3 regions of the Cellulosimicrobium sp. Marseille-Q8652 genome follow, and region 3 is predicted to be linked to each of the others. Evidence: riboswitches for the same ligand, from Rfam matches in the RefSeq annotation. Region 3 holds a riboswitch; each other region holds the start of a gene.

Region 1 (9,690 bases), 900 kb from region 3:
AGTGCTCCATCTCCTCGCGGAGCTGTTCCGCCGTGAGGACGCGCTGGTAGCGGGTCCAGTACTCGTGCGCGAGCTCGTCGATGAGCGGCCGCACGAGGGGGTCGGTCATCGCGACCGACCGCACCTCGCGGCGCGCGGTCGAGCCGGTCAGGGTCGTCATCGTGGGGCCCGCTCCCCCGCCGTGACGGCGAACGGCACGTGGTTGCCCGGGACCGGCGCGGGGCACGTGCCGAAGTCCGAGAACGCGTACGGCAGGTTCGTCGTGCGGTTGAGGTCGAGCCGCAGCGTCGCGGGCGCGGACGCCGTCGCGTCGTCGGGCACGTCGACGCTCAGCACGCGCCACGGTGCGACGTCGTCCGCCTCGTCGCTGAACAGGAGCGTCACCGCTCCGCCGGGTCCGGCGGTGAGGACGAGCGTCGCCGTCCGGCCGTCGTGCTCGACGTCGGCCTCGCCGACGGCGCGCACGGTGTGCACGAGACCGGGGCGGGCAGCGCCGACGACGACGGGCCTCGGCTCGTCGTACCAGCGCACCGGCGCGTCGACGACCCAGGCGGGGTCGTGCGCGAACCGCGGGACGCCGGCGAAGCCGGTCCGGGCCGGGGCGAGCGGGTCGCGCAGACGGATCGCGGAGCGCCCGGTCCGCCGCACGACCTCGACGGCGACGCGGACGGTCCCGACGCCACGGTCGTCGCCCCCGTCGGTCGCCCCGCGGCCCGCCGGGAGGTACGTCCCGGCGACGCGCGAACCTCCCTCGTCGACGACGACCGTGCCCACCGGGCTCCCGTCCGGCGCGACGACGGCGGCGTCGTCGGGGAGGTGGTGTGCGCCGTCGCCGTCGGCCCACCAGAGGCCGGGCACCCCGGGGAGCGTCCCGGGCGTGCTCGCGAGCCAGTGGTAGCCCACGAGGCTGAGCCACCCGTGCGGCGTGCTCAGCTCCTCCTCGCGCTGTGCGTGCCAGGCCGCGAGCTCCGCCACGGCGGTCGAGGCGGTCGTGGTGCTGTCGAGCGTGGTCGTCATGAGGTCCTCCGGGGGAGACGGCGATGCGGGGTGGTGGCGGTCAGCCGACGGGCGCGGTGACACCGGTCCGGGCGGTGCTGTGCTCGGCGGGCGACGCTCCCGCCGCCCGTCGGGACGGGTGCACGAGCGCGAGGTGGTCGCGCAGCGTCGAGCCCTCGTACTCGGTCCGGAACGAGCCGCGCTCCTGGAGCAGCGGCACGACCCGGTCGAGGACGTCGTCGAGACCCGTCGGGGTGAGGTGCGGCACGAGGATGAAGCCGTCGGACGCGTCCTCCTGGACGTGGCGGTCGATGTCGTCGGCGACCTGCTGCGCCGTCCCGACGAACCCGCCGCGCGACGTCACCTGGATCACGAGCTCGCGGATCGACCACCCGTTCGCCGCGGCCTGCTCGCGCCACGCGGCCGCGACCGTGCGCGGGTCCTTGACGTGGCGCACGCGCCCGCGCGTGATGGAGACGTTCTCGACGTCGGGCTCGACGTCGGGCAACGGCCCCTCCGGGTCGTACGCCTCGAGGTCGCGCCCCCACACCTGCTCGAGGAACGCGATCGCCGTCGGGCCCGACACCTGCTGGAGCCGGATCTCCCGCGCGCGCTCCTCGGCGTCGGCCGGCGTGTCCCCGACCACGACGACCGTCGCCGGCAGGATCTTCAGCTCGTCCCGGTCCCGCCCGTGCGCGGCGAGGCGGCCCTTGACGTCCTCGTAGAACGCGCGGCCCGCGTCGAACGTCGAGTGCGCGGAGAACACGACGTCGGCGGTCGCGGCGGCGAATTCGCGCCCGTCGCCCGAGTCGCCGGCCTGGAACAGCACGGGGTGGCCCTGGGGACCTCGCGGCGTCGGGAAGAGGCCGACGACGTCCGCGTACGAGCCGTGGTGCGCGACCGGCCGCACGGCACCGGGGCGCAGGAAGTCGCCCGAGAGGCGGTCGGCGAGGACGGCGTCGTCGTCCCACGAGTCCCACAGCGCGCGGGCCACCTCGACGACCTCGGCGGCGCGCGCGTACCGCTCGGGGTACGGCAGGTAGCCGCCGCGGCGGAAGTTCGCACCCGTGAACGCGTCGGGGCTCGTCACGAGGTTCCACGCCGCTCGACCCTCGGACAGGACGTCGAGCGTCGCGAACTGGCGCGCGAGCTCCCACGGCTCGTTGAAGGTCGTGTTGATCGTCCCGGCGAGGCCGAGGCGGTCCGTCACCGCGGCGAGCGCGGCGAGGACGGGCAGGGTGTCGGGCCGCCCGACCACGTCGAGGTCGTGGATCCGGCCCTTGTGCTCGCGCAGGCGCAGACCCTCGGCGAGGAAGAAGAAGTCGAGCCTCGCCTCCTCGGCACGGCGCGCGAGGTGCTCGAACGACGCGAAGTCGATCTGACTGCCGGACCGCGGGTCGCTCCAGACGGTGGTGTTGTTGACGCCCGGGAAGTGGGCGCCGAGGTGGATCTGCTTGCGGGGTCGGGTGCTCATGCCGTGCTCCTGTCTCGTCCGGGCCGCTGTCAGGCGATGGCCGCGTAGCGGTTCGCGGGACGCGCGAGCCCGAGCGTGTCCCGGAGCGTCGTGCCGGGGTACTCGGTGCGGAACAGGCCGGCGCCCTGCAGGAGCGGCACGACGCGGTCCACGACCGCGTCGAGGTCGGTGCTGAGCGACGACGGACGCAGGAGGAAGCCGTCGGCGGCGCCCGCGACGGACCAGCCCTCGACCGTCGCGGCGAGGTCGCGCGCGGTGCCGACGTGGGTGAGGGAGTCGGTGTCCCAGCTCACGCCCTCGAGGTCCTCGAGCAGGTCGAGGCGCGCCTGCGCGCTGGCGCGGTCGGCGCCGATGACCACGTAGGCGTCGACGAGGACGCGCAGGTCGTCGGGGTGGCGGCCGGCGTCGGACGCGGCGCTGCGCAGCTGCTCGCGCACCGCGACGGCCTCGTCGCGGGTGGTCGCCCGCACCCGGGCGACGTCGGCCCGGCGGGCCGCGAGGTCCGCGGACGCGGGCGAGGTCACGCGCACGACGACGGGCGGCTGGCCCTGCGGCGGGCGCGGCGTGATCGACGGGCCCTTGACGGCGAAGCGGATGCCCTCGTGGTCGACATGATGGAGCTTCTCCCGGTCGACGAAGCGTCCCGTCGAGACGTCCCGGATCTCGGCGTCGTCCTCCCAGGAGTCCCAGAGCCGCGTGACGGCCTCGACGACCTCGTCCGCCTCGGCGACGGCGTCCGGCTCGTCCTGCGGGTCCTTGCGCCCGAACGCGGCGGCCTCGGCGGGCGTCGTCGACCAGCCCACCTGCCACCCGGCCCGGCCGTTGCTCACGTGGTCGATCGTCGCGAGGGCCTTGGAGACGTGGAACGGCTCGGTGTGCGTCGTCGTGACGGTCGGGACGAGGCCGATGCCCGCGCTGCGCGGGGCGAGGCGCGACGCGACGAGCGCGGCGTCGAGGCGCCCACGGACGCCACCGCGGCCGGGCTGGAGGGAGAACGCGTCGTCGAGCGTGACGAGGTCGAGCAGCCCGCGCTCGGCGGTGGCGACGAGCTCGACGAGGCGCTTGGCGTCGAAGGGCCGCTGCGCCTGGGAGCCGGTCGTGCGCCACGCGGCAGGGTGGGCGCCCGCGTCGGTGAGGTCGACGCCGAGGTGGACGGGACGGGGACGGGAGGTCGTGCCGGGCATGGGTCATCCGTTCTCGAGGCGCGCGGGGGTGCGCGGCGTTCCGGGAGAGGGCAGGGGTCAGCGCGCCGTGAGTCGTCACGGGGGCGGGGAGAGGTCCGGGACGGACCGGGGACGGGCCGGTCCCGTCGGTGGCGTCGTCGGCGTGGCGACGCCGTCAGCCGGTTAGCGACAACAGCGGAGCAGGAGGGTTCCTCGTGACCGCTCGCCGAGGTGGCCGGCGACGGGTCGACGGGTCGAGGCGCGGTGCGCCGCGCCGCTCGACGGTGCGAGGTCCATCGTCCTTCTCCTTCGTGCCCGTCGCCGGGCGCCGCGTCGTTGTCGCGGACCGCGCCGGCGGGCGGGGTCGCGCGACCTGGTCCTCACCCGGGGCACCCCACCGCGCGGAGGGTTGCCGTCCGACGAGCCGGGGCTTGACGTCGGAGCTCTTGACCATGTCGTCACCGGGACCGTCGTGGCCTCGGTGAGCGGGAACTTACGAGGGGCCCCGAGGGGAGTCAACGCGGGACGCCCGACTTCCCACATACTGGACCATTGTTGTCGACTTTAGCGCTGCACGGCCGTATTTTGCACCGAGTGCAACGATGCATCTAGTGTAGGGAGGTGCTCGCCGACCCTCCCACGCACGACCGCCGCGCCGCGCTGCGACGACGCCACCGGGGCGCCATCGTCGACGCCGCCGCCGCGCTCCTCGAGGAACGGGACGGCTCCCGGTTCACGGTCGACGAGCTCGCCGCGCGGGCCGACGTCGCCCGCCGGACGGTCTTCAACCACTTCTCCTCGGTGGACGACGTCGTGGCCGAGGTCGGCGCGCGCGTGCTCGGCACGGTCGCCGACGACTTCGGCGCCAGCGCCACGGCACCCCGGGACGACGACCGCGACGGCTCGCTCTTCGACGAGCTCGCCGCGGTCCTGCGGGCGACCGACCTCGTCGCACCGATGGCCTACCTGACGCGCGTGCTCGGCAGCGAGGGCTGCGCCGAGCCGTCGCCGCGCGTCACGACGATGGTCGCGCGCACGTTCACCGACCTCAGCGAGAGGCTCGTCGAGGGCCTCTCGCGACGGCATCCCGAGGCCGACCTGCTCGACGTGCAGCTCCTCGTCGCGTCCTTCATGAGCGGCATCATGGTCATCCACCGCCACTGGTGGCAGGCCACGGGCGCCACGGACGACGCCGCGTCCCGCGAGGTCTGGACCGGGCTGCTGGACCACCTCGTCGAACGCGCCCGGCACGGGCACGCCGCGCCGTCGGGCCGCTCCGCCTGACGCACCCGCACGACCTCACGACCTCACGACCTCACGACCGACCTCGGCGAACGCCTCCGCACCGTCCTGACCGCTCCCTCACGAAGGACCCTCATGGCTGAAATCCTCTACCGGCTCGGACGCGCGTGCGCGCGCCGGGCGCGGACCGTCCTCGCGGCCTGGCTCGCGGTGCTCGTCCTCGCGGGGGCGGCGTTCGCCGCGTTCGGGGGCACGCTCGCGAGCAGCTTCTCGATCCCCGGCACCCCGACCTCCGAGGTCACGGAGCGCCTGCAGTCCGAGCTCCCCGAGGCCTCGGGAGGCAGCGGCACGATCGTCTTCCAGACCGAGGACGGCTCGGCGTTCACCGCCGAGCAGGAGGCGGAGATCGGCGACCGCATCGCGACGGCGGGCGAGGTCGACGGCGTCGAGACCGTGATCGACCCGTTCGCGACGCAGTCCGAGCTCGCCGACCAGGCCGCGCAGGTCGAGGACGGCCGCACGCAGATCGCCGACGGGCGGGAGCAGATCGAGGCCGGGCGCACCCAGCTCGCCGACGGCCAGGAGCAGCTCGACGCCGCGCGCGCGCAGCTCGACGCCGGGCAGGCGCAGCTCGACGAGGCCCGCGCACAGGCCGAGGCCGCGGGCATCGCCGACCAGGCGGCGCCCCAGCTGGACGCCCAGCAGGCCGAGCTCGACGCCGGGCGTGCCGAGCTCGACGCGCAGGCCGCGACGATCGAGGAGCAGCAGGCCGCGCTCGAGGAGCAGAGCACGCAGCTCGAGGAGCAGGCCGCCGAGCTCGAGCTCTCGGCCCCGCTGCTCGAGATGGCGTCGGACATCCGCATGGTCTCCGAGGACGGCAGCGCCGCGGTCGCGAGCGTCTCCTTCACCGAGGCCCAGATGAGCATCGAGCAGTCGACCAAGGACGACCTCGTGGCCGTCTTCGCCGACGACCCGGTCGACGGCGTGCAGACCGACTTCTCGTCCGACATCGCCGCCGGCGTCCCGGAGGTCTTCGGCGTGGGCGAGGCGATCGGTCTCGTCGTCGCGGCGGTCGTGCTCGTGATCATGCTCGGCACGCTCGTGGGCGCCGGGCTGCCGCTCGTCACGGCCCTGATCGGCGTCGGCATCGGCGCGCTCACCGCGATGTCGCTGTCCGGCGTCGTCGAGATGTCGTCCGTGACCCCCGTGCTCGGCCTCATGCTCGGTCTCGCCGTCGGGATCGACTACTCGCTGTTCATCATCAACAGGCACCGGCGCCAGCTCAAGCAGGGCGACGAGGTGCTCGAGTCGATCGCCCTCGCCAACGGCACCTCCGGCAACGCAGTCGTGTTCGCGGGGGCCACGGTCCTCATCGCGCTGCTCGCGCTCAACGTCACGGGCATCCCGTTCCTCGGGCTCATGGGCACGGTCGGCGCGCTGTGCGTCGCGATCGCGGTCCTCATCGCGGTGACCCTCACGCCCGCGCTGCTGTCCATGATCGGTACGCGCATCCTCAGCAAGCGCGAGCGGGCGCGGCTCGCCGGGGCGAGCACGGCGACCGGCGAGGCCGCGCCCGCCGCACCGACGAAGCCCGTGCGGCCCATGTCGACGCCGCGCGCCCTCGCGACGGTGGTGCTCAGCATCGCCGCCGTCGCCGTGATCGCGCTCCCGGCGCTCGACCTGCGCACCAACCTGCCCGACGGCTCGTCCGAGGCCCACGACTCCACGCAGTACCGGGCCTACTCGACCGTCGCCGAGAAGTTCGGCGAGGGCACGAACGGACCGCTCCTCGTGGTCGCCGACCTCCCGGGCACGCCCACGGAGGAGGAGGCGCTCGAGTACCAGGTGCGGGTCGCCGAGGAGCTCTTCGCGCAGGACGACGTCGTCGCCGTCGCCCCGATCGGCACGTCGGAGGACCGCACGGTCGCCGCGTTCCAGGTCGTCCCCGCCGAGGGCCCGACGAGCGAGTCGACGGAGGAGCTCGTGCACAGCCTGCGCGACGTCGAGCTGCTCGAGGGCGACGTCACGATCGGCGTCGCAGGGTCCGCGAGCGGGAACATCGACATCTCCGACAAGCTCGCGCAGGCGCTGCCGATCTACCTCGCGGTCGTCGTGGGGCTGTCGCTGATCATCCTCGTGCTCGTGTTCCGGTCGATCTTCGTCCCGGTGGTCGCGACGCTCGGGTTCATCCTGTCGTACTTCGCCGCGCTCGGCGGGGTCGTCGCGATCTACCAGTGGGGCTGGCTGGCCGGGGTCTTCGGGGTCGAGACGCCGGGTCCGGTGCTCAACTTCCTGCCCACGCTGCTCGTCGGCATCCTCTTCGGCCTCGCGATGGACTACCAGCTGTTCCTCGGCTCGGGGATGCGCGAGGCGTACGCCCACGGGGCGCCGGCGCGGATCGCCGTCGTGCAGGGCGTGCGCGCCGGGCGATCCGTCGTGACCGCCGCCGCGATCATCATGATCTCGGTCTTCGGCGGGTTCGTGTTCTCGCACAGCGCGATGATCCGGCCCATCGGCTTCGCGCTCGCGTTCGGCGTGCTCGTCGACGCGTTCCTGGTCCGCATGCTGCTGGTCCCGGCGCTCATGCACCTCGCCGGCGACAAGGCGTGGTGGCTGCCGCGCTGGCTCGACAGGATCCTGCCGGACGTCGACGTCGAGGGCGCCGCGCTCGAGCGCCGGCACCCGCACGAGCACGGTGCCGCCGTGGCGGCCGGGCCGGAGGCGCAGGCCTCGGGCGACGCCACCGAGCCGGAGCCCGCGAAGGGCTGACGCAGCCGGGGTCCGGCACGTCACGGGACGGCAAGGCTCGCGGGACGGTCACGGCTGAGGGACGTGGACCGTCGCGAGGATCGCGCGGTGGTCGCTGTCGGTGATCTGCACCGAGCGGACGTCGGTCACGACGTTCTCCCGGTCCGTCACCACGTGGTCGAGGTCGAGCAGCGCGGGCGTGCCGAGCCGCGCCGACCACGACAGGTTGAGACCCCGGCCCGCGCTGCGCGTCGCGTCGTGGAAGCGGTCGCCGAGCAGGCTCCGGAACGACGCGTGGTCGTAGGTGGCGTTGAAGTCGCCGACGAGCACCTGCGGCAGCGGGTCGTCCTCGACGCGCGCGGTGAGCCGCAGCAGCTCGGCCTTCCACTGGTGCGTGATCTCGGGCAGGGGCGGCACGGGGTGGACGGCCGTGACCCGTACCGGGCGCCCGTCGACCTCGACCGTCGCCGCGGGCATCGCGAACGTCGAGAAGTCCGTCGTGTCGACGTCGTCCAGCGGCAGCGCGCTCCACAGCCCGCTGCCCGGCGAGCCGGTCCCGACCTTCGCGTCCACGTGGTGCGGCAGCACGTCGTCGATGCCCGCGGCGACGAGCCGGTCGCGGAAGTCCGTCGTCAGCTCGACGACGGCGAGGACCTGCACGTCCTCGGCACGGACCAGCTCGACGACCTGCTCCGCGTCGGCCTGCCCGAACCACGCGTTGACGCCCAGCACGCGCAGCGGGGCCGCCCCGGCGGCAGGTGCCGGCTGGTCGGGGACGAAGAACGGCACGAGCCAGATCGCGTGCCCGACGACGCACGCCGCGACGAGCACGGTGAGCAGTCGTCGCCGCGCGACCACCACGACGACGAGGAGCAGCACGGCGAGCGCCGCGACCCACGGCGTCATGCCCACGAGCTGGGCGAACGGCGTCGCGGCGTCGAACGGGACCAGCCGCACGAGCGTCATGGCGGCCACGACGACCGTCAGGGACACGAGGACCGCCCCGAGCACCGGGCCGCCGGGGCGACGGGGCGTCGTGACGCGCGGCCGGTTCGTCGCCGAGGTCCGCCGCCGAGGCCGCGAGGCACTTCCGGCCGTCCTGCCGCGCGGGGTGCGCGCCGGGCTCGCGGCCCGCGGGACGCGGGCCGTGCCCGCCGCCCGCGGGGTGCTCGACGTCCGGGACGCTCCCGTCGCCCGCGGCCTGCGCTGCCCTGTCATGGCACGGGACTCTGGCACCCGGGGCGTCGGGACGCGACGGACGGCACGACGTCGGACCCCGACCTCCACGAAACCCGCGCAGTCGACGCGACGACCGCCGAACCGTGCGGGGCGCACGACGACGCCCCGGCCGCCGACATGCGTGCGGCGACCGGGGCTGTGCCCCGACGGCGGGGCGTCGTCAGCCGAAGATGCGCGGCAGCGTCTCGCGGAACGCGGCGTCCGCCTCGGCCAGCGCGATCGTGAACAGGCCGTCGACCTCGAGCGCCTCGCCCGAGTCGGACGCGACCGACGGCTCGGTGCCCGTCTCGCCGATCTTCACGACGGGCACGCCGCGCGCGACGCACGCGTCGATCAGCTGAGCCTCTTCGCTGCCCCCGTTCGTCTGAGGAACGGCCACGAGCGCGCGCGCCGTCGACTCCGAGAACAGCGCCTCGAACGGCGTCACGCCGTCTCGCTCGGTGATCCCCGCGAGCGACACGGTCGCCCCGACGCCGAACCGCAGCGACGCCTCGAGCAGGGCCTGGGCGAGCCCGCCCTCGGACAGGTCGTGCGCGGCGGAGACGAGGTCGTCGCGGCTCGCGTTGACGAGGACGCCGGCGAGCGCCTTCTCGGCCGCGAGGTCGACGCGCGGGGGGACGCCGCCGAGGTGGCCGTGCTCGACGTCGGCCCAGGCCGACCCGTCGAGCTCTCCGCGCGTGGTGCCCAGCAGGTAGATGCTCTCGCCGGCCTCGCGCCAGCCCGACGGCGTGGCGTGCGCGACGTCGTCCAGCACGCCGAGGACGCCGACGACCGGGGTGGGGTGGATCGAGGAGTCGATCTGGCCGGGCTCGCCCGTGCCGTTGTAGA
Region 2 (9,690 bases), 920 kb from region 3:
TCGAGTTGGGCAGCACGTGCCGCCACAGCACGCCGTACCAGCGCACGCCCGCACCACGCGCCGCCTCGACGTACACCGACGTCGACGTGCGCAGGACCTCGGCGCGCATGACGCGCGCGAACGTGGCGACGCTCGCGATGCCGACGGCGATCGCGACCTTGATCGTGCCGAACCCGAGCGCCGTGATGATCGCGAGCGAGAGCAGGATGCTGGGGATCGCGAGCAGGACGTCGACGAGGCGGCCGACCACGTCGTCCACCCAGCCGCGCACGAAGCCGGCGAGCAGACCGAGCGCCGACCCCACGACGAGCCCCACCGCGACCGCGACGACCGTCGCGAGCAGCGACACGGACGCACCGTGCACGACGCGCGCGTGCACGTCGCGCCCGAGGTGGTCGGTCCCGAAGAGGTGGGTCGTCGACGGCGGCTGCAGGCGGTCGGCCGGGACGCCCACGAGCGGGTCGTACGCCGTGAAGAGCTGGGGCACCACGGCCCAGGCCGTGACGAGGAGCACGACGACGCCGGCCAGGACGAGCCCCGGACGCCGCACGAGGTAGCGCGCGACGCGGCGTGCGCGGCCCGGCACCGGCGCGCCGCGCACCAGCCCGCGCCGGATGACGGACCGCGCGTCGGCACGGTCCGCGATCTCGATCTCGATCTCCTCCGGACTCCGAGCGGCGGGAGCGCCGGGCGCCACGGGCCGCCCGGTCACCTCGGGCGCGTCCGGCACCTCGGGCGCCTGGACGTCCGGCACCGCCGGGTGCGCGACGCGTGCCGCCGCGGTCGTGTCCGGTGCGGGGTCGCGCAGCACGACCCGCACCCCTGGCCTGCTGCTCATGCCGCCACCACCTTCTGTCGAGCGTCGATCCGCGGATCGAGCAGGGGGTACACGAGGTCGACGAGGAGCGTCACGACCACGAAGACGAGCGCCGAGAACACGACGACCGCCTGCACCACCGGGATGTCCTGGGAGTCCACCGCGGTCACCGTGAGCCGCCCGAGGCCGGTCCGCGAGAACACGGTCTCGGTCACGACGGTGCCGCCCAGGAGGCTGCCCACGAGCACGCCCAGCACCGTGAGCGCCGGGATCGCGGCATTCCGCAGCGCGTGCGCGAAGTGCACGCGCGCGCGGCTCGCGCCCTTGGCCCGCGCCGTCTCGACGTAGGGCTCGGTGAGCGTGCCGCGCAGGCTGCGCGCGAGGATCTGCGCGATCGAGGCGCTCGCGGGGATCGCGAGCGTGACGGTGGGCAGCACGAGGCCGATCGGTCCGTCGTCGCCGATCGCGGGGAACAGGGGCAGCTGGAACGAGAACCACTGCAGGAGCAGCAGGCCCACCCAGAAGGTCGGGAGCGCGACGCCCAGCGGGGGCAGCGAGGAGAGCGCGTGCCGCAGCCACCGCGCCCGGGGGAAGGTGCTGGCGACGGCGAGGCCGCCACCGAGGACGACCGCCAGCACGAGCGCCGACGCCGTGAGCGTGAGCGTCGCCGGGAGCGCCTCGAGCACGAGCCGGCTCGCCGGCGCCCCCGACGTGTACGACGCCCCGAAGTCGAGGCGCAGGGCGTGCCACAGCGCGTCGAGGTACTGCACGACCACGGGGCGGTCGAGCCCGTACTGCGCGCGGAGGTCGTCGAGGAGGGCGGGGTCGACCTGGTCCGCCTCCCCGCCGCCGCTCGCCATGAGCGCCGCAGGGTCGCTCGGCAGCAGGTACAGGACGAAGAACGAGATCGTGAACGCCGCCCAGAGGACGAACAGGCCTTGACCGGCGCGGCGCAGGACGTACCGGCCCATGGGTCGGCCTCCTTCCGTGGTGGTCCGGTCCGCCTGCCCGACGACGCTGCGTCGGGCAGGCGGACCCGGTCGGGTCAGTCCTGGACGACCCAGGCGTCGTAGAAGTCGAGGCGCGAGGACGCCTCGAACGTCAGGCCGTGGACCCTGTCGGACGCCGCGATGGTCGTCGAGAGCTCGTAGACCGGGATCGCGTGCCCGTGCTGGACGAGCAGGCGCGACGCCTCGGTGACGAGCTCCTGTCGTTCCGTCGCGTCGGTCGACGCGGCGGAGCGGTCGAGCAGGTCGTCGACCTCCGCGGCGTCGCGCTGGTTGATGTTGCGCGCGTTCGCCGAGAAGATCGTGCGCAGCACGTCCGGGTCGGAGCGCGTGAGGTTGTAGTAGTCGAAGTCGAAGTCGCCGCTCTCCTTGATGGCCTGCGACTCGGCGACGGTGACGTGCTGGAGCCGGAGGTCGACGCCGATCTGCGCGAGCTGCTGCTGCACGAGCTCGAGCGGCTCGGGAACCTGCCAGAAGGTCACCGTCGTCGAGAGCTTCTGACCGTCCTTCTCGCGCACGCCGTCGGCGCCCTCGACCCAGCCCGCGTCGTCGAGGATCTTCCTCGCACCCTCGGGGTCGTACGCGAGCTCCTCGGCGATGCTCTCGTAGAGCGGCGTCGAGTGGGAGAGCACGCCCGTCGCCGGCTCGTCCTGCTCGCTGAGGACCGTGTCCGCGATCTGCTCGCGGTCGATGCCCTTCGAGATCGCCGTCCGCACGGCCTCGTCGCCCGCGAGCGCGCTCGACTCGTTGGGGAACAGGTTGAAGACGACGCCCGGGTTCGCGCGGTACGACAGCCAGAAGCCGTTGCCGTCGAACTGCGGCAGGTCGACGGTCGAGATCGCCGCGGTCGCGTCGATCTGCCCGGACTGCAAGCTGCCGCTGCGCACGCTCGCCTCGGGGACGACCTTGAACGTCACGGTGTCCAGGTACGCCTCGCCCGTGTGGTCGTTCGCCGCGGAGCCCCACGCGTAGCCCGCGACCTTCTCGAGCACGATCTCCTGGTCCTGCGTGTACGACTGCACGGCGAACGGCCCGGAGCCCACGAACTCGCCGGCGCAGCGGTCCTCGACGCTCAGGTCCGCCGACGACGGCGCGAGCAGGCCGAGCGAGAACGTCGACGTGGCCTGGAGGAACTGCGCGCTCGGCTCGGCGAAGTCGACCGTGACGGTGCTCTCGTCGACGACCGTCGTCCCCTCGTAGCCGACGAGGTACTGCGAGCCGAGCGACGCCGCCGCGCCGAGCGCCACGATCGCGTCGAAGTTGGTCTTCACGGACGCCGCGTCGATCGGTGTGCCGTCGGCGTAGGTCGCGTCGTCGCGCAGGTGGAACGTGTAGCTCGACGCGTTCTCGTCGACCTCCCAGCTCTCCGCGAGCCACGGCAGGATCTCACCGGTCTCCGGGTCCTGGGCCGTGAGCGAGGCGACGGTCTGGCGAGCGGCGGCGATGGCGTCGTTGTTGCCGACCTGCTGCGGGTCGATGCAGTGGGAGTCGACGGTGATCGCGAAGGTCAGGTCGCCGCCCGCGACGGGCTCGGCCGGGGCCGACGCGGCGTCCGCGGTGTCGCCCGTCCCCGTGCCGGCGCCCCCGCAGCCGGCGAGCAGGAGTCCGGCCGCCGCGGCGGCCGCGGTGGCAGCCGTGGTGGCGGTCAGGGGCCGACGGCGGTGGGGTGCGCTGTTCATGGTCGTGCTGTCTCCTCGGGGTGCCGGTGGCCGGCGGTCTGTCGGCACCGGTGGACGTCGCTCCCCGCCCTGGGACGGAGGCGCGGCGGGTCCACGCGGGGGCCGTGCTTACCCCGCAGCGGGAGCTGCGCGGTCAGGTCGTTCCCGGAGCACCCCGTCACGTCGAAGGGTTGCTGGTCAGCGAGCCGGGCCTTCGTGCTGACGCTCGTCACCTGCGGCCTACGGAACCAATCTCGACCGTTCCGGTCAAGTATCGAGACGGACGTCCCGCATGCCGGACGGATGTTTCGCGCGGGACGCTCCCGACGGGGCTCTGGGCGACGGGTCCGTCGTCAGACGGCCGTGAAGCCTGCCGCGCGACGGGCGTCGGCGGGACCCCAGAGATCCGTCGTGACCTCGGCGCGGACCACGGGGACCACCTCCTCGGCGAACCGGCGCAGGACGTCCTCCTGCTGGGTCGCCGGGACGAGGTGGTTGACCGACACGGACTGCAGGTCGTGCCCGTACGACGCGTGGTAGTCGAGGATCTTCTCCGCGACCCGCTCGGGCGAGCCCACGAGCGCCGGCCCGCGCTCCACGGCGTCCTCGACCGTGCGGAAGCTCGGGGCCTTCCCGACGGCGTCGGGCCCGTACCCGCGCCGCGCCGCGGCGGCGACCTGCCCCTCGTAGACGGGCCGGTACTGCTCGACGGCCTCCTCGGTCGTGTCGGCGAGGAAGAGCCCGCCCGAGCCCGACCCGACGAACCCGTACGCCGGGTCGTGCCCGTGCTCCGCGTACCGCTCGCGGTACCGGTCGATGAGCACCTGGTAGTTCTCGCGCGGCTGGAGCGCGTTGGCGCTGACGATCGGGTCGCCGTACCGCGCCGCGAGGTCGACGGCGAACTGCGACGTCGCGGAGCCGTGCCAGACCCGGAACGGCCCCGCGAACGGGCGCGGGAGCGTCGTCGCGTTCTCCAGGGCGTGCCGGTGCCGGCCCGTCCACGACACGTCCTCCTCCGTCAGCAGGAGGCGCAGCAGCTCGTAGTTCTCCTCGAGGTACTCGTACTGCTTCCCGATGTCGAGCCCGAGCAGCGGGTATTGGAGCACCTCGTTGCCCTTGCCGATGACGATCTCGAGCCGCCCTCGCGAGAGCTGGTCGACCGTCGCGAGGTCCTCCGCGACGCGGATCGGGTCGAGCAGGGACAGCACCGTGACACCCGTCGACAGGAGGATGCGCGACGTGCGGCTCGCGATCGCGCCGAGGAGCACCGTCGGTGCCGACGACAGCACCTGGCCCGCGTGCCGCTCCCCCACGGCGAACGAGTCGAAGCCGAGGTTCTCGGCCAGCACGGCCGTGTCGACGACCCGGTTCAGCCGGTCGGCGGGCGCCACCGCCTCCCCGGTCACGGGGTGGGGCGGGTTGAACACGATGTCGAGCACCTGGAAGCGCACGGGAGACGGCTCCTCGCTGAAGGGTCGCCGCGCAGGCAGGGCTCGGGGTCCCCGGCCCCTGCCTGCGCGGTTCGGTGTGGGTGGTCGGGGGGTCAGGCGGCGTCGGCGCGCTGCGCCTCGGCGTCGCGCTTCGCGACCTCCTCGCGCACGAGCGGGATGACGTACCGCCCGAAGTCGACCGCGTCGTCGAGCAGGTCGTAGCCGCGAGCCGAGATCACCCGCACGCCGAGGTCGTAGTACGCGAGGAGCGCCTCGGCGACCTGCTCGGGCGTGCCGACGAGCGCGTTGGAGTTGCCCGCGCCGCCCGTCGCCTTCGCGGTGGCCGTCCACAGGGCCGTGTCGTACCGCTCGCCCTGAGCGGCGATCTCGAGCAGACGCTGCGACCCGGCGTTCTCGGGCCTGTCGATCGGGTGCCGGCGGCTCAGCTGCCCGCCGGCGGCGGCCTTGCGCGCCTCGATGCGGTCGAGCACGCGGCGCGCCTTCTCCCACGCGAGCTCCTCCGTGGGGGCGACGATCGGCCGGAACGCGGCGTGGATGCGCGGGGGCGTCGCACGGCCGGCAGCCTGCGCCTCGGCGTGCACGCGCGCGATCTGCTCGGCCGTGCGGTCGAGCGGCTCGCCCCACACCGCGTAGATGTCCGCCTCGGCGGCGCCGACGCGGAACGCCGCGTCCGACGACCCGCCGAACGAGATCGTCGGCGTGCGTCCCTCGAACGGCTTGGTGTCGAGCACGAAGTCGTCGACGTCGTAGAACGGGCCGTGGTGGTCGAACGGCTCGGCGCTCGACCACGCCTGCTTGACGACCTGGATGTACTCGTGGGTGCGCGCGTACCGCTCGTCCTTCGTGAGCGTGTCGCCCTCGCGCGCCTGCTCGTGGTCGTTGCCGCCCGTGATGAAGTGCACGGAGAGGCGCCCGCCGGAGAGCTGGTCGAGGGTCGCGAACGTCTTGGCCGCGTACGTCGGGTAGGAGACGTTGGGCCGGTGCGCGAGCAGCAGCTCGATCGTCTGCAGGCGCGACGCCGTGTAGGCGGCGAGCGCCGCGGGCTCCGGGCCCGAGGACCCGTAGGCGAACAGGACGCGCGTCCACCCGTTGTCCTCGTGCGCGCGGACGATGCGCTCGAGGTACGCCGGGTCGAACGCGGCGGTGGTGCGCTCGGTGGTCTCCGAGGCGTCGTTGGTCGTGGCGATGCCGAGGAACTCGACGGGCACGGGGGTCTCCTTCGGTCGGGGTGGGTGGTCGTCGGACGGCGCGCGCCGCCCGGGAGGCGGACGTGTCCGCGGGTCGTGGCGGTCCGCTCAGGCCGGTCCGGCGGGCTGCTCCGCCGCGACCGGCGCGGTCGACGGGAGCCCGGCGACGCGCCACGCGGGGAAGCCCCCGGCGACGTGCGACACGTTCGTGTACCCGCGCGCGGCGAGCGCCTCGGCGACGGGGCCGGAGCCGTTCTCGGACCCGCACACGACGACGACGGGCGTGTCGAGGGACACGGCCGGGGCCGACGCCGGACCGAAGAGCGCGTCGAGGTCGGCGCGGTCGGCGAGCGTCGCGCCGGGGATGTCGCCGTGCGACGCGCGCCCGGCGGCCGAGCGGACGTCGACCAGCAGGGCGCCGGCGGCGACCTTCGCGCCGGCGTCGGTGGCGGACTGCAGGGGTGGGACGGTGGTCATGCTTCCTCCTCGAAGGACGGGTGGGGAGTCGGGACGATCTCGGGGTCAGCGGGCGGCGGCGAGCTCCTGGACGCGCGCCGGCGCGAACCAGTGCTCCGCGAGCAGCTCGAAGGACCGGCGGGCGTCGGCCGGGTCGTGGGTCGCGGTCGTCACGAGCAGCTCGTCGGCGCCGGTCGCCCGACGCAGCGTCTCGAGCCGGGAGACGACCGTCTCCGGGTCGCCGACGACGCGCGTGTCGACGCGGTCCGCGACGGTCGCGCGCTCGGCCTCCGGACGGTCCTCCCACGCGGGCGCGACACCCGGGCGGGGATAGGGGATCGCACCGGCGGCGCCGCGGCGGATCGACAGGACCCAGTCGGCGAACGGCGTCGCGAGCGCGCGGGCCCGCTCGATCGTGTCCGCGACGAGCACGTCGGCGGAGACGACGACGTACGGCGCGTCGAGCACCCCCGGCCGGAACGCCGCACGGTAGGCCGCGACCGTCTCGAGGGTGTTCGACGGGCTCACGTGGTAGTTCGCCGCGATCGGCAGGCCGAGCGCCCCGGCGACGCGCGCGCTCTCGCCCGGGCTCGACGCGAGGACCCACAGGTTCCAGTCCGCGCCCTCGACCGGCGGGCTGACGTACGGGTGGCCGTCCGCGTCGCGGTAGGAGCCCGCGCGCAGGCCCAGGACGAGCTCGAGCTCGTCCTGGAAGCTCGCGGGCGTGCGCGCGGCCCCGACGACGCGCTTCTGCGCGAGGAGCCGCTCGCGCAGCACCGAGTCGGTGTGGTCGACCGGCGGCGCGCCCGGGACGTAGAGGCCGTCGACGACGCGCGCCCCGGCGACCGGTCCGGCCACCGGCGCGGGCGGCGCGGCCGGCCCGCTCGCCGCGCGGCCCGTCGGCGGCGTGAACGCGCGGCCGAGCCCGAGGTCGACGCGGCCGGGGTGCAGGGCGGCGATCGTGCCGAACTGCTCGGCCGCGACGAGCGGGCTCGTCGTGCTGAGCAGCACCGCGCCGCTGCCCACCCGGATCCGCTCGGTGCGCGCCGCGACGGCGGCCGCGAGCACCGCCGGAGCCGCCGAGCCGACACCCGGCGACAGGTGGTGCTCCGCGTACCAGACCCGGTGGTAGCCGAACGCGTCGAGGTCGCGCGCCAGCTCGACGGCGCGGCGCACGGCGTCCTGCCCGGTCGACCCCTCCGGGACGATCGCGAGGTCGAGCACGGACAGGGGCACGCGCCCGGCGGTGGCGGTGGTCTCGGTCATCGGTGGTTCCTCTGTGTCGGTGCCGCCTCGCGGGCGGTCGTGCGGTCGTGCGGTCGTGCGGCCCGTGGGTCGCGGGTGCTGCTCAGCGGGACGGGAACCCGAGCGCGGCGAGCGCGCTGCGCAGGTGCGCGCGGCCGCGCAGCGCCCCGGGCACCCGCAGGCGGTCGACGACCCGGTGCCGCCACCCGCCGTCGAGCCCTTCGGCGCGGTAGAACGGCTCGATGCGTTCCTCGTAGGCGGTGACGTGCTCGTGCTGGGCCGCGAGGTCGTACCGCTCGGCGTGGAGCACGGCGCCCTGCGGCAGCCGGGGCTTGACGCGCTCGCCACCGGCCGGGTCGGGGTGCCCGACGACGAGCCCGACGACGGCGACGACCCCCTCGGGGAGCCCGAGCTCCGCCGCGACCTGCGCCGGGTAGTTGCGCAGCGCGCCGATGTAGACGGTGCCGAGCCCGAGGGACTCGGCCGCGACGACGGCGTTCTGGGCGGCGAGGGCCGCGTCGACGAACGCCACGACGGTCGTCTCGAGGTAGTCGGTCGCGTCGAGCCGCACCCCGGCGCGGTCCGCGAGGGCGCGGGCGCGGGCGACGTCGGCGAGCCAGACGAGGAGGAGGGGCGCGGTCCGGACGTGCTCCTGGTCTCCCGCGAGGTCCGCGAGCCGCGCGCGGCGCTCGGGGTCGGTGACTGCGACGACGCTCCAGAGCTGGAGGTTCGACGACGTCGGGGCGGACTGCGCCGCGGCGACGAGGGTCGGCACGACGTCGGCGTCGAGCGGGTCCGTGAGGTAGCGGCGGACGGTCCGGTGCGCGAGCTGTGTCCCGAGCACGGCCGCCGCGCCGTCGGGCAGGTCGGCGAGACCGGTGCGCGCGCCGGGCGCGGCGCCGTCCACCGCGTCGGGGTCGACGCCGTAGCGCGCGGCGAGCGTGGACGGCCCGGGGCCGCGGGACGGTCCGGGCGGCACGGCGGCCGCGCCGACGGGGGCTGCGGGCCCTGGGGTGGCGTCGGCGGAGACGGCGAGCGTCATGAGGCGGTCCTCTCGGGACGGGCGGCGAAGCGGTGGAGGGCGAACCGGGACGCGGCGTCCGAGCGCCCGGTCGCGAGGTCGGCGAGGACGCGCCCGATCGCGGGCGCGAACTTGAACCCGTGACCGGAGGAGCCCGCGCCGACGACGAGGTCACCGCGGCGGTCGAGCACGAAGTCGTGGTCGGGCGTCGTCGTGTAGGTGCAGCTCACGGGGACGAAGGCGTCCGCGTCGAGACCGGGCAGCCACGTGCGCACGTACTCGCGCAGCGCGGCGAGCTGCGCGGGCTCCGGGCGGTAGGTCCGGCGGTCGGGGTCGGTCACGGGCCCGACCCCGTGGAACCCGACCTTGACGCCCTCGCCCGGCGTCGCGAGGCCGTAGACGCCGCTCGGGTACGCCGTGCCGGGGCCGACGTCGTGCGTGAAGGCCGGCCAGTCACCCGACGCCGGGCCGGGACGCACCGCGAAGTGCGCGGGCTGCTCCTGCGTCACGACGAGCGGCAGAGCACCCACGGGCGTGCCGTCGAGCAGGCCTGCGCTCCACGCGCCGACGGCGAGCACGACGACCCCCGCGACCACGTCCCCCGTGTCCGTGACGACCCGGGTCCCGCCGGGGACGCGTTCCAGGTGACGCACGGGCGACTCGTGCCGCACGTGCGCCCCGTGCGCCGTCGCCGCCCCCTGGAGGGCGGCGACCGCGCGATCGGCGTGCAGGCGGCCCGCGGAGGTCTCGTGCAGCACGCGCCCCTCGAACCGCAGGCCCGGCCAGCGCTCCTCGGCCCCGGCGGGGTCGAGCCACTCGTGCCCGATCCCCCGCGCGGAGAACGCCGA
Region 3 (9,690 bases):
AGGCCGCACGGACGCCGTCGGGCGGGACGGGACTGCTCGGACGCCTCGCGGCCCTCGCCCAGCGGCACGCGGTGCTCGTGACGCTCGGCGCGACCGCCGGGCTCCTCGTGCTCGCCGCGCCGCTCGGCTCGCTCACGCTCGGCAGCTCGGAGGTGCGCTCGATGCCCGCCGACGCCGAGGAGCGCCGCGCGTACGAGGCGCTCACCACGGGCTTCTCCGACCTCGGCGTCGAGCCGGTCACCGTGATCCTCGACGCGCCGGTCGAGGACCCGCGGGTGCAGGACTTCCTCGACGAGGCCGCCGCGCTGCCCGGCGTCGCCGACGCGGGCCTGGACCTCGACGCCCTCGACCCGGACGTCACCGTCGCCGAGCTGACGCCCGACGGGGACGCGACGGGCGCCGAGGCGCAGCAGGTCGTGCGCGACGTGCGCGAGCTGCGGGACGCCCGGTCCGGCGTCGGCGACGCACCGAGCCTCGTCGTGCAGGTGACCGGACCGGCGGCGGACGTCGTCGACACGCAGGCGCAGCTCGTGCAGCGCCTCCCGCTCGCCCTCGGGGTCGTCGTCCTCGCGACGTTCCTCCTGCTCCTCGCGCTCACGCGGTCGGTCGTCGTGCCGGTCAAGGCGCTGCTGCTCAACGGGTTGACCATCGCGGCGACGCTCGGTGCGCTCACCGCGATCTTCGGGTGGGGCTGGGGCGAGGGTGTTCTCGGGTTCGACTCCTGGGGCGCGCTCGACGTCACGACGCCGCTGCTGCTGTGCCTGCTCGTCTTCGGGCTGTCGATGGACTACGAGGTGTTCCTCCTCGCGCGCATCACCGAGGAGTGGCGGCGCCGCGACCCCGCCGAGGACCCGCGCGTCGCGAACGACCGCGCCGTCCTGCGGGGGATCACCGCGACCGGTCCCGTCGTGACGACAGCGGCCGTCGCGATCACCATCGTGTTCCTCGGCTTCGCGATCGGCGACGTCGTCGCGATGAAGGAGGTGGGCGTGGGGATGGCTATCGCCGTCGTGCTCGACGTGACCGTCGTGCGCGGGCTGCTCCTGCCCGCGACGATGACGCTCCTGGGTCGGTGGAACTGGTGGCCGGGGTCGTCCGGGGGCTGGTCCGCCGACGTCTCCGCGGGGGCGGGGCGGGTCTACCATCCGCCCGCTCGTTCCTCGCGGGCTCCCGCCAGACCCGCCGACGACCCCCACCCCCGCGGACACGTCGGCTCTCTGAGCGGCGTCACCACCTGCGTCCGCCGAGGTAGTACCCGGGTTGGGCGAGGTAATACCCCGCTTTGGCGAAGTAGTACCGGGGTTCGGCAAGGTAATGCCGGGGACGTCCGAGGTCGTACCGCGGTCGTCGGGGAGGACCCTGGTCGGGGCGACCAGGGTCCTCCCCGTGGCCGTCAGGCGTCGCGGAGGACCTCGGTGACGAAGCGCGCCGAGCGCTCGCGCAGGCCCTGGATGCGCAGCTCGACGAAGAGGTCGCGCATCGACTCGTCGTCGCCCATCTCGGTGCGGGTCGGGGCACGGCGGACGTTCGCCGAGCAGAGGAACTCGGTGCAGATGAGCGTGCCGACGGTGTTGCCGCGGCGGCCGGCGGCGCCGGTGCGCCGCGCGACGTAGAGGCTCACGTCCTCCGTGACGACGACGTCCTCGCACCACGCGCACACGGCGCGCTTGCGGGGGCCGCCGGTCTTCGCGTCGGACGAGCGCAGCAGGATGCCCGTGGGCTCGCCGTCGAGCGGGACGACGGCGTACGACGCGAGCGGCGCTCTGCGGTCGCGCCACCCGAGGTAGTCGAGGCGGTCCCAGTCGAGGGCGTCGAGGTCGGGGAGCGTCGCCTGGGCGGCCTCGCGCTTCGAGGCGTTGACGAAGGACGAGCGGATCTGCTTCTCGGTCAAGGGGTTCATGGTTCAGGCTTCCGGTGCGGTCGGGAGCCGCCGGCCGGGACGGCGCGGGCGCGACCGGGCGCGGGAGCGCGCGGTGCACGACGGCGGCGGTCCGGGCCCGGGCGACACGGGTCACCCGGGCGGCGGCGTGGGAAGGAGAGGGCCCGACGTCGGGCCGACCGCAGCGCTCCGGAGCGGTGCACAGGAGCAGGCTCAGCCCGGGTGCGGGCTCAGCTCAGGGCGGGCGGGCGACGTGCGGGTCGACGCGCCGGCCGAGCAGGCCGACGCGGCCACCTCGCAGCCTGCGGTGACGCCGTGCATCCGCTGTCTCCTCGTGGTCGTGACCGGTGTCCGCGCGAGCCGTGCGCGGCCCGCGGCGTCGGCGCCTGATGGTTGACCGACCCAACCATGGTGCCTCAGCGACCCCGCCGAGGTCCACCGGCGGGGGCGGAGCCGCACAACCCAGGGTTCGGGCGGCCGCCCTGGACCGTCAGCCGGCCGCTGCGTCGCCGAGCTGCACGACGACGATGCGGTGCCCGTCCGGGTCCTCGACGTGCGCGAACCGGTCGCCCGTCTCGTCGTCGGTCCCCGGTCCGACGGTCGGCTCGACGCCGATCGCCGCGAGGCGCCCGACCGCCGCGTCGAGGTCGTCGACGTACAGCACGAGGTTCGGGAGGCCGGAGCGCACGAGCGGGGACGCGCCGTCGGGCAGCGGGACGAGCCACAGGCCCGGCTCGTCGACGCGCCCCGGGCCGACGTGGAGCAGCGGGAATCCCTCGGTCTCGCCGCGGAACAGCGTCCCGAAGCCGAAGCCGTCCGCCCAGAACGCGGCGCTCGCGTCGAGGTCGCGGCACAGGAGGACGGTGCGGCCGATCGTCGTCGTCATGCCGGGGAGCCTAACCACCGCCCCCGCATCGCGTGCCTGCCGGCGGAGACCGGAATACCGTGGGCGGATGGCGAGCGACGGCGGGATCCGGGAGCACATCAGCGAGCTTGTCGCGCGAGAGCGCGCGATCCGTGACTGGCTCGGGTCGGGCGAGGGCGCGGCTCCGGCCGACCGCGAGGAGCTGCAGGCGATCGAGGTCGAGCTCGACCAGTACTGGGACCTGCTGCGTCAGCGGGACGCGGCCCGTGAGTACGGCGCGGACCCCGACACCGCGACCGTCCGCGACCCCGGTACCGTGGAGCACTATCTGGAGTGACTCGTCGGAGCGACCCGGCCGACGAGCCCCAGCCCTCCCCGAACCTCAGAAGGAGCCACCGACATGACCACGACGAGCGAGCAGGCGGCGCACAGCCCTCTCCCGACCGGCACCGAGGGCCGCGACATCCCCGGTCACGCGGGCGCGTTCGCGCGGTTCGTCGTGTCCCTGGCCCTCTTCGTCGGCGGCATCGTCCTCATGGGGTCGGGCATGTCGGTCGAGGCCACCTACGGCGCCTGGCTGTTCGTCGGCGGCATCGCCGCGTGCACGATCGCCTTCATGTGGCCGATGACGTTCACGGGCAACACCGAGCGCTGACCGCCTGCCCCGCAGGGCGCGCGAGGACGACAGGTCGCGAGGGAGAACCCCCCGAGGTTCGCCCTCGCGACCTGCGTCCTACCTCGTGACCTGCCGTACTACCTCGCCGGCTGCTCGAGCGTCGCGCGGACGGCCTTCGCCGCCTCGACGAGGTGCTCGAGCGACGGCACCGTCTCCTCGTAGCGGCGGGTCTTGAGCCCGCAGTCGGGGTTGACCCACACGACCTTCGGGTCGATCGACCTCACGGCGAGCTCGAGCAGCTCCGTGACCTCGCCGGCCGACGGCACGCGCGGGCTGTGGATGTCGTAGACGCCCGGCCCGATCCCGCGGTGATAGCCCGCCTCGGCGAGCTCGGGGACGATCTCCATGCGCGAGCGAGCCGCCTCGACCGACGTGACGTCGGCGTCGAGGCCGTCGATCGCCCCGATGACCTCGCCGAACTCCGAGTAGCACAGGTGCGTGTGGATCTGCGTCGCCGCCTCCACGCCCGACGTCGCGAGGCGGAACGACCGCACCGACCAGTCGAGGTACGCCGGCTGGTCGGCGCGCCGCAGCGGGAGGAGCTCGCGCAGCGCGGGCTCGTCGACCTGCACGATCCCGATGCCCGCCGCCTCGAGGTCCGCGATCTCGTCGCGCAGCGCGAGCCCGACCTGGTTCGCGGTGTCGCCGAGCGGCTGGTCGTCGCGCACGAACGACCACGCGAGGATCGTCACCGGCCCGGTGAGCATGCCCTTGACCGGCTTGTCGGTGAGCGACGCGGTGTACGCGGACCACTCGACCGTGATCGGTGCGGGACGCTGCACGTCGCCCCACAGCAGCGGCGGGCGCACGCAGCGCGACCCGTACGACTGCACCCAGCCGTTCGCGGTGACGGCGAACCCGTCGAGGTGCTCCGCGAAGTACTGGACCATGTCGTTGCGCTCGGGCTCGCCGTGCACGAGCACGTCGAGGCCCAGCTCCTCCTGCAGCGCGACGACGCGTGCGATCTCGTCGCGCATGGCCGCCGTGTAGTCGGCGTCCGAGAGCGCGCCCTTGGTCCACAGCGCGCGGGCGCGGCGGATCTCCGGGGTCTGCGGGAACGACCCGATGGTCGTGGTCGGCAGCGGCGGCAAGTTCAGGTGCTCCTGCTGGGCGGCCGCCCGTTCCGCGTACGGGCCGCGCGCGAAGTCCGCGTCGGACAGCGCGGCGGCGCGCTCGCGCACGGCGGGGACGACGACGCCCTCCGCGGCCGCGCGCGACGCGACGGCGGCGCTCGACGCGGCGAGCGCGTCGGCCACGGCCTCGCGGCCCTCCGTGAGGGCGCGGGCGAGCGTCGCGACCTCCCCGACCTTCTGGTCGGCGAACGCGAGCCACTCGCGCAGGCGGGGGTCGAGCGTCGTGCCCGGGGCCGTGCCCGGCTCGGCGAACGTCTCGTCCTCGACGTCGTGCGGCACGTGCAGCAGCGACGTCGACGTGCCGACGGCGACCGCTCCCAGGTCCGGTCCGGGCACGTACGCCTCGAGCAGGTCGAGCTTCGCGGCGAGGTCGGCGCGCCACACGTTGTGCCCGTCGATCACGCCGAGGACGAGGGTCTTTGTCCCGAGCCCCGAGGGCAGGCCGTCGGGAAGGTCGGCGGCGACGCCGTCGAGCGCGATCGCCTCGACGTCCGTTTCGGCCAGGACCGCAAGGAAGTCGAGAGACCGGCCGTCCGGACCCGGCGAGGTCTCGAGCCGCCCGTATGGCGCGGCGACGAGGATCGCGGGCCGCGTGTCGTCTGCCGAGGCCGGGTTCTCGCGGGACCCGGACGTCTGGTTGCCGTCCGACCCGGGGCTCCGCACGGGCTGGAGATCCGTGGCGAGCGCGCGGTACGCCCTCTCGACCGCCTCGGCGAGCTCCGCGGCGTCCGCCGAGTCCGTGACGAGGATCGGCTCGTCGAGCTGGACCCACGGCGCGCCCGCCGCGGCGAGCGCGCGCAGCAGGTCGGCGTAGGCGGCGACGACGTCGTCCAGGCGGTCGAGCGGCGAGTACCCGGCGGGGGCGTCGTCGGCGGCCTTCGACAGCGCGAGGAACGTCACCGGCCCGACGACGACCGGCCGGGTCACGACCCCGGCCTCCTTGGCCTCGACGAACTGGCGCACGACGTGGTCGTCGACGAACCGGATCGGGGTGTCCGGACCGATCTCGGGCACGAGGTAGTGGTAGTTCGTGTCGAACCACTTGGTCATCTCGAGGGGTGCCCGCGAGTCCTGGCCGCCGGTGCCGCGAGCGACCGCGAAGTACCCCGCGAGGTCGAGCCGGCCCTCGGCGTCGGTGAGCCCGGCGAACCGGGACGGCACGGCGCCGAGCATCGCGACGACGTCGAGCACCTGGTCGTAGGAGGAGAACGAGCCGGGGACGGACGCGTCGTCGGCGCCGAGGCCGAGGTCGACGAGCCGCCGCACGGTCGCGATCCGCAGGTCGCGCGCGGTGGCCTCGAGCTCGTCGGCGGTCGTGCGGCCGGCCCAGAAGGCCTCGACGGCCTTCTTGAGCTCACGCCGGCGCCCGATGCGCGGGTAGCCGAGGACGGTCCCGGCCGGAAAATGGGTAGGGGAGGGTACGGAAGCGGTCATGATCGAAACCTCTTGCTGGTCCTGAGGACCGGTCAGACGGGTGTGCCGCGTGAGGCGACGCCCGTCGTGGGCAGGGAGGTGCCGGTGACCCACGGCCCGCTGGCCAGGTCCGGACCGCCGGGGAGGTCGACGACAGCCGAGTCGTCGGTCCCGGGCGTCCCGCCGCCGAGGTGAACACCCTCGAGCAGGTCAAGAGCGGCGCGGTACTTGTTGAACGTGTACACGTGCAGGCCCGGCGCACCGGCGTCGAGGACGCGCTGCGCGAGGTCGGACGAGTACGCGATCCCGTAGGCGTGCTGCGCCTCGGGGTCGGGCAGGGCGTCGAGCGCGTCCAGCAGGCGCTGGGGTGCAGGGACGCCCGTGAGCTCCTCGACGCGACGGAGCCTGCGCGGCTCCGTCGTGGGCAGCAGCCCGGCGAGGACGGGGATCGTCACTCCGGCCGCACGGGCCTCGGCGACGAAGTCGGTGTACGACGACGCGTCGTAGAACAGCTGCGTGATCGCGAAGCTGGCGCCCGCCTGCTGCTTCTCGAGCAGGCGCTGCACCTCCTGGGTGCGCGTCGTGCCGGCGTCGCGGTTGCCGTCGACGAACGTCGCGACGGCGATCGTCAGGGGGCGGGCCGCGCCGCGCAGCGCGAGCGAGGGGTTCGCGGCGCAGCGCGACGCCTCGACCTCGCGCAGGAGCGCGACGAGCTCGAGGCTCGACCCCACGCCGTCCGGGGCCGGCCGCCAGTCCGGCTGGTCCTTCGGGGGGTCGCCCCGCAGCGCGAGGAAGCTCCGCACCCCGGCGTCGAGGAAGTCGGTGATGACGTCCTCGACGTGCTCGCGGGACGCCCCGACGCACGTGAGGTGCGCGATCGCGTGCACGGGCGTCCCGTGCAGGAGCCGGCCGATGACGTCGAGCGACGTCTTGCGGTCGGTGCCCGCCGCGCCGTACGTCACGGAGAGGAAGTCCGGCTGCGTCGCGACGAGCCGGCGCGCGGTCTCCCAGAACTTCGGCGCCGCGTCCGGGCGCCGCGGCGGCATGAGCTCGAACGAGACCGTGGGCCTCGCCGTCTCGGCGTGCGCGCGCCGGACGGCGTCGGCGACGCTCACGCCGCGACCTCGCGCGGGGGCTGCGCGGCGGGGCGCGCCGACGTGCGGACGGGAGCGCTCGCCGTCGGGCACGGAAGGCCCGGACGGTGCGCGAAGGATGCCTCGTTGACCATAGTCACTCCATCGACCCTGGCGTTAGCACCTTTGTCCTCGGGAGGCTTCCGTCGGCGGGTTGCTGCGGTGTCGTCGAGCCAGGACTCTCGACCGCTCTGGATGGTTCACCCGATCCTAAGCGGTATCCGCCATGCGGTCGAGGGCGCTCGTCAGGTGAGACGGGTGTGTCACGGGCGGCCGGGAGGCCGACGCGCGCGGCGGTCGGCGCGCGGCTCATCGGCGGGGGATCTCGGGCACGTGCAGCCGGCGCAGGATCCGGTCGGCCCGCAGCGGCGGCCCGCGGCGGTCCAGCCGCGACACGACGACGACCGTCGCCGTCGCGAGCGGGACGGTCCACGCGGCCGGCTGCCCGAGGAGCGCTCGCACCCATCCCGGCACGGCGTCGTCCCCGCCCGACGGCGCCACCCCGTAACCGGTGCCGATCGCGGACGAGGCGAGCAGCGCCGTCGCGCAGAGCACCGCGCCGACGACCATCCCGGCCACCGCGCCGCGGGCCGTGAGCCCGCGCCACCACACGCCGAGCAGGATCACCGGGGACAGCGCGGACGCGGCGAACACGAACACCGTGCCGACGCTCGTCACGAGGCCCTGCGGGATGGTGACGAGCGCGACGGCCAGCGGCACGAGGGTGCACGCGACGGCCGACCACCGGAACGAGCGGACCGTGCCGCCGAACAGGTCCTGGCTGACCACGCCGGCGAGCGCCACGACGAGCCCCGACGACGTGCCGAGGAACGCCGCGAACGCCCCGGCGACGACCAGCGCCGCGAGCAGCTCCCCGCCCGCTCCCGCGACGAGGCGCGTCGGGAGCGTGAGCACGACGGTGTCGGCGAGACCGGGCTCGGCGAGGTCCGGTGCGACGACGCGGGCGACGAGGCCCATCGTGCTCGACACCATGTAGAAGAGGCTGATCATGACGATGACGACGACGGTCGTGCGCCGCGCCGACCCGCCGTCGGGGCTCGTGTAGAAGCGCACGAGGACGTGGGGGAGGCCGATCGTGCCGAGCAGCAGGGCGAGCAGGAGCGACGTCGTGGCGTAGACGTCGGTCGCGGCGGGACCCTGCGCGTGGGGGAACACCACGGCCGGGTCGTGCGCGGTGGCGTCGGCGAGCGGGCCGCCGTCGGCCCCGAGCGCGAGGAGCAGGAACACGACCGGCACGGCGAGGGCGGTGAGCTTGACCCAGTACTGGAACGCCTGGACGTAGGTGATGGACCGCATGCCGCCCGCCGCGACGACGACGCACACGACCGCGGCGACGCCGACCGAGCCGACCCAGGGCGGGACGGGCGCGACGGCCGCGATGACGAGCGCCGCGCCGTGCAGCTGCGGGACCACGTAGAGCCACCCGATGACGAGCACGAGGACGCTCGTCACGCGGCGCGCGGTGACGGAGTCGAGACGCGCCTGGACGAAGTCGGGGATCGTGTAGGCGCCGCTGCGGCGCAGCGGCCCGGCGACGAACAGCAGCACGAGCAGGTAGCCCGCGGCGTACCCGACGGGGAACCAGAACGCCTCGGAGCCTGCGAGCAGCGCCAGCCCGGACAACCCGAGGAACGTCCCGGCCGAGAGGTACTCGCCGCTGATCGCCGACGCGTTCCACACCGGCCGGACCGTGCGCGACGCGACGAAGAAGTCGCTCGTCGTGCGGGAGATCCGCAGGCCGTAGACGCCGATGAGCACCGTCGCGAGCAGGAGCATCCCGACGGCCACGAGGGGCAGCGCGGTGCTCACTCGTCCTCCGCGGGCTGGTCCGCGGCCGCGCCGGGCTCCGCGAGCGCACGGAACCGCCGCTCGTTGCGGGCCGCCGCGACGGCGAACACGACGGCGAAGGCCACGATCACGGGGTAGAAGCCGTACGCGTGGACCAGCCAGGGCAGGGGAACCCCCGCGACGACGACGTCGTCGAGCGCGCTCGTCGTCGTGACGAGCAGGGCCAGCAGGAGGACCGCGACGAGGAACGTCCCCGCGCACGCGAGCCCGAGCCGGAGCTGGGCGCGCGCGAGGCTCCGGGCGTAGACCGTCGCGTCGTCTCCGGTGTCCACGGCCCGGGGCGGGCGCGCGGCGGTGCCCGACGGCGCGGCGTCGGGCCGGGGCCCAGGGTCGCCCGGGCCACCGGGGTGGCCGGGCGGGGCGGGGTCGGTCGAGCGCACGCGCACGCGTGGAGCGCGAACCCCGTGCTCGCCGCCGTCGGCGTCCTCGCCGGGGGTGCTCACGACGGCCGCCGGTGCGGCCGCAGCAGCGCGTCCCGGACTGCCGGGAGCATGCGGCGGCTCACGGGCACCTCGTGGCCGGCGACGACGAGCACGGGCCGTGGCCCTCCGAAGCGCGCGGCGGTGACCGCGCCGCGCTGCACGAGGTAGGAGCGGTGGACGCGCAGGAAGCCGGCCTCCGTCCAGCGCTCCTCGAGGTCGGTGATCGGCTCGCGCACGAGGTAGGAGTCCGTGTCCGTGACGAGCCGCGTGTAGTCGCCCTGCGCCTGGACCCAGCGCACG

Evidence for each region. A riboswitch is a leader RNA that binds a small molecule or an ion and turns the genes downstream of it on or off. The one in region 3 is predicted to bind S-adenosylmethionine.
Region 1: it holds a riboswitch for S-adenosylmethionine, as region 3 does, so the genes downstream of both, ACWPWV_RS04115 (LLM class flavin-dependent oxidoreductase) here and ACWPWV_RS08115 (methylenetetrahydrofolate reductase) in region 3, are expected to answer to the same signal.
Region 2: it holds a riboswitch for S-adenosylmethionine, as region 3 does, so the genes downstream of both, ACWPWV_RS04050 (ABC transporter substrate-binding protein) here and ACWPWV_RS08115 (methylenetetrahydrofolate reductase) in region 3, are expected to answer to the same signal.

Annotation. Positions count from the first base shown of each region.
Region 1 is NZ_CBCOPS010000001.1:936,292-945,981, forward strand. It holds gene ACWPWV_RS04100 (GNAT family N-acetyltransferase) at 1-160, opposite strand, end outside; gene ACWPWV_RS04105 (DUF1684 domain-containing protein) at 157-1,017, opposite strand; gene ACWPWV_RS04110 (NtaA/DmoA family FMN-dependent monooxygenase) at 1,058-2,470, opposite strand; gene ACWPWV_RS04115 (LLM class flavin-dependent oxidoreductase) at 2,500-3,654, opposite strand; SAM riboswitch class IV at 3,995-4,085, opposite strand; gene ACWPWV_RS04120 (TetR/AcrR family transcriptional regulator) at 4,255-4,917, shown strand; gene ACWPWV_RS04125 (MMPL family transporter) at 5,011-7,644, shown strand; gene ACWPWV_RS04130 (endonuclease/exonuclease/phosphatase family protein) at 7,693-8,616, opposite strand; gene purL (phosphoribosylformylglycinamidine synthase subunit PurL) at 9,023-9,690, opposite strand, start outside.
Region 2 is NZ_CBCOPS010000001.1:922,803-932,492, forward strand. It holds gene ACWPWV_RS04040 (ABC transporter permease) at 1-838, opposite strand, end outside; gene ACWPWV_RS04045 (ABC transporter permease) at 835-1,788, opposite strand; gene ACWPWV_RS04050 (ABC transporter substrate-binding protein) at 1,863-3,503, opposite strand; SAM riboswitch class IV at 3,603-3,716, opposite strand; gene ACWPWV_RS04055 (LLM class flavin-dependent oxidoreductase) at 3,836-4,933, opposite strand; gene ACWPWV_RS04060 (LLM class flavin-dependent oxidoreductase) at 5,026-6,141, opposite strand; gene ACWPWV_RS04065 (rhodanese-like domain-containing protein) at 6,229-6,597, opposite strand; gene ACWPWV_RS04070 (LLM class flavin-dependent oxidoreductase) at 6,643-7,842, opposite strand; gene ACWPWV_RS04075 (nitroreductase family protein) at 7,925-8,863, opposite strand; gene ACWPWV_RS04080 (FAD-dependent oxidoreductase) at 8,860-9,690, opposite strand, start outside.
Region 3 is NZ_CBCOPS010000001.1:1,839,928-1,849,617, forward strand. It holds partial or broken gene ACWPWV_RS08085 (MMPL family transporter) at 1-1,076, shown strand, start outside; gene ACWPWV_RS08090 (FBP domain-containing protein) at 1,394-1,900, opposite strand; gene ACWPWV_RS08095 (VOC family protein) at 2,370-2,765, opposite strand; gene ACWPWV_RS08100 (DUF2630 family protein) at 2,833-3,081, shown strand; gene ACWPWV_RS08105 (hypothetical protein) at 3,145-3,399, shown strand; gene metE (5-methyltetrahydropteroyltriglutamate--homocysteine S-methyltransferase) at 3,498-5,987, opposite strand; gene ACWPWV_RS08115 (methylenetetrahydrofolate reductase) at 6,020-7,081, opposite strand; SAM riboswitch class I at 7,199-7,301, opposite strand; gene ACWPWV_RS08120 (sodium/solute symporter) at 7,409-8,929, opposite strand; gene ACWPWV_RS08125 (heavy metal transporter) at 8,926-9,411, opposite strand; gene ACWPWV_RS08130 (LytR/AlgR family response regulator transcription factor) at 9,408-9,690, opposite strand, start outside.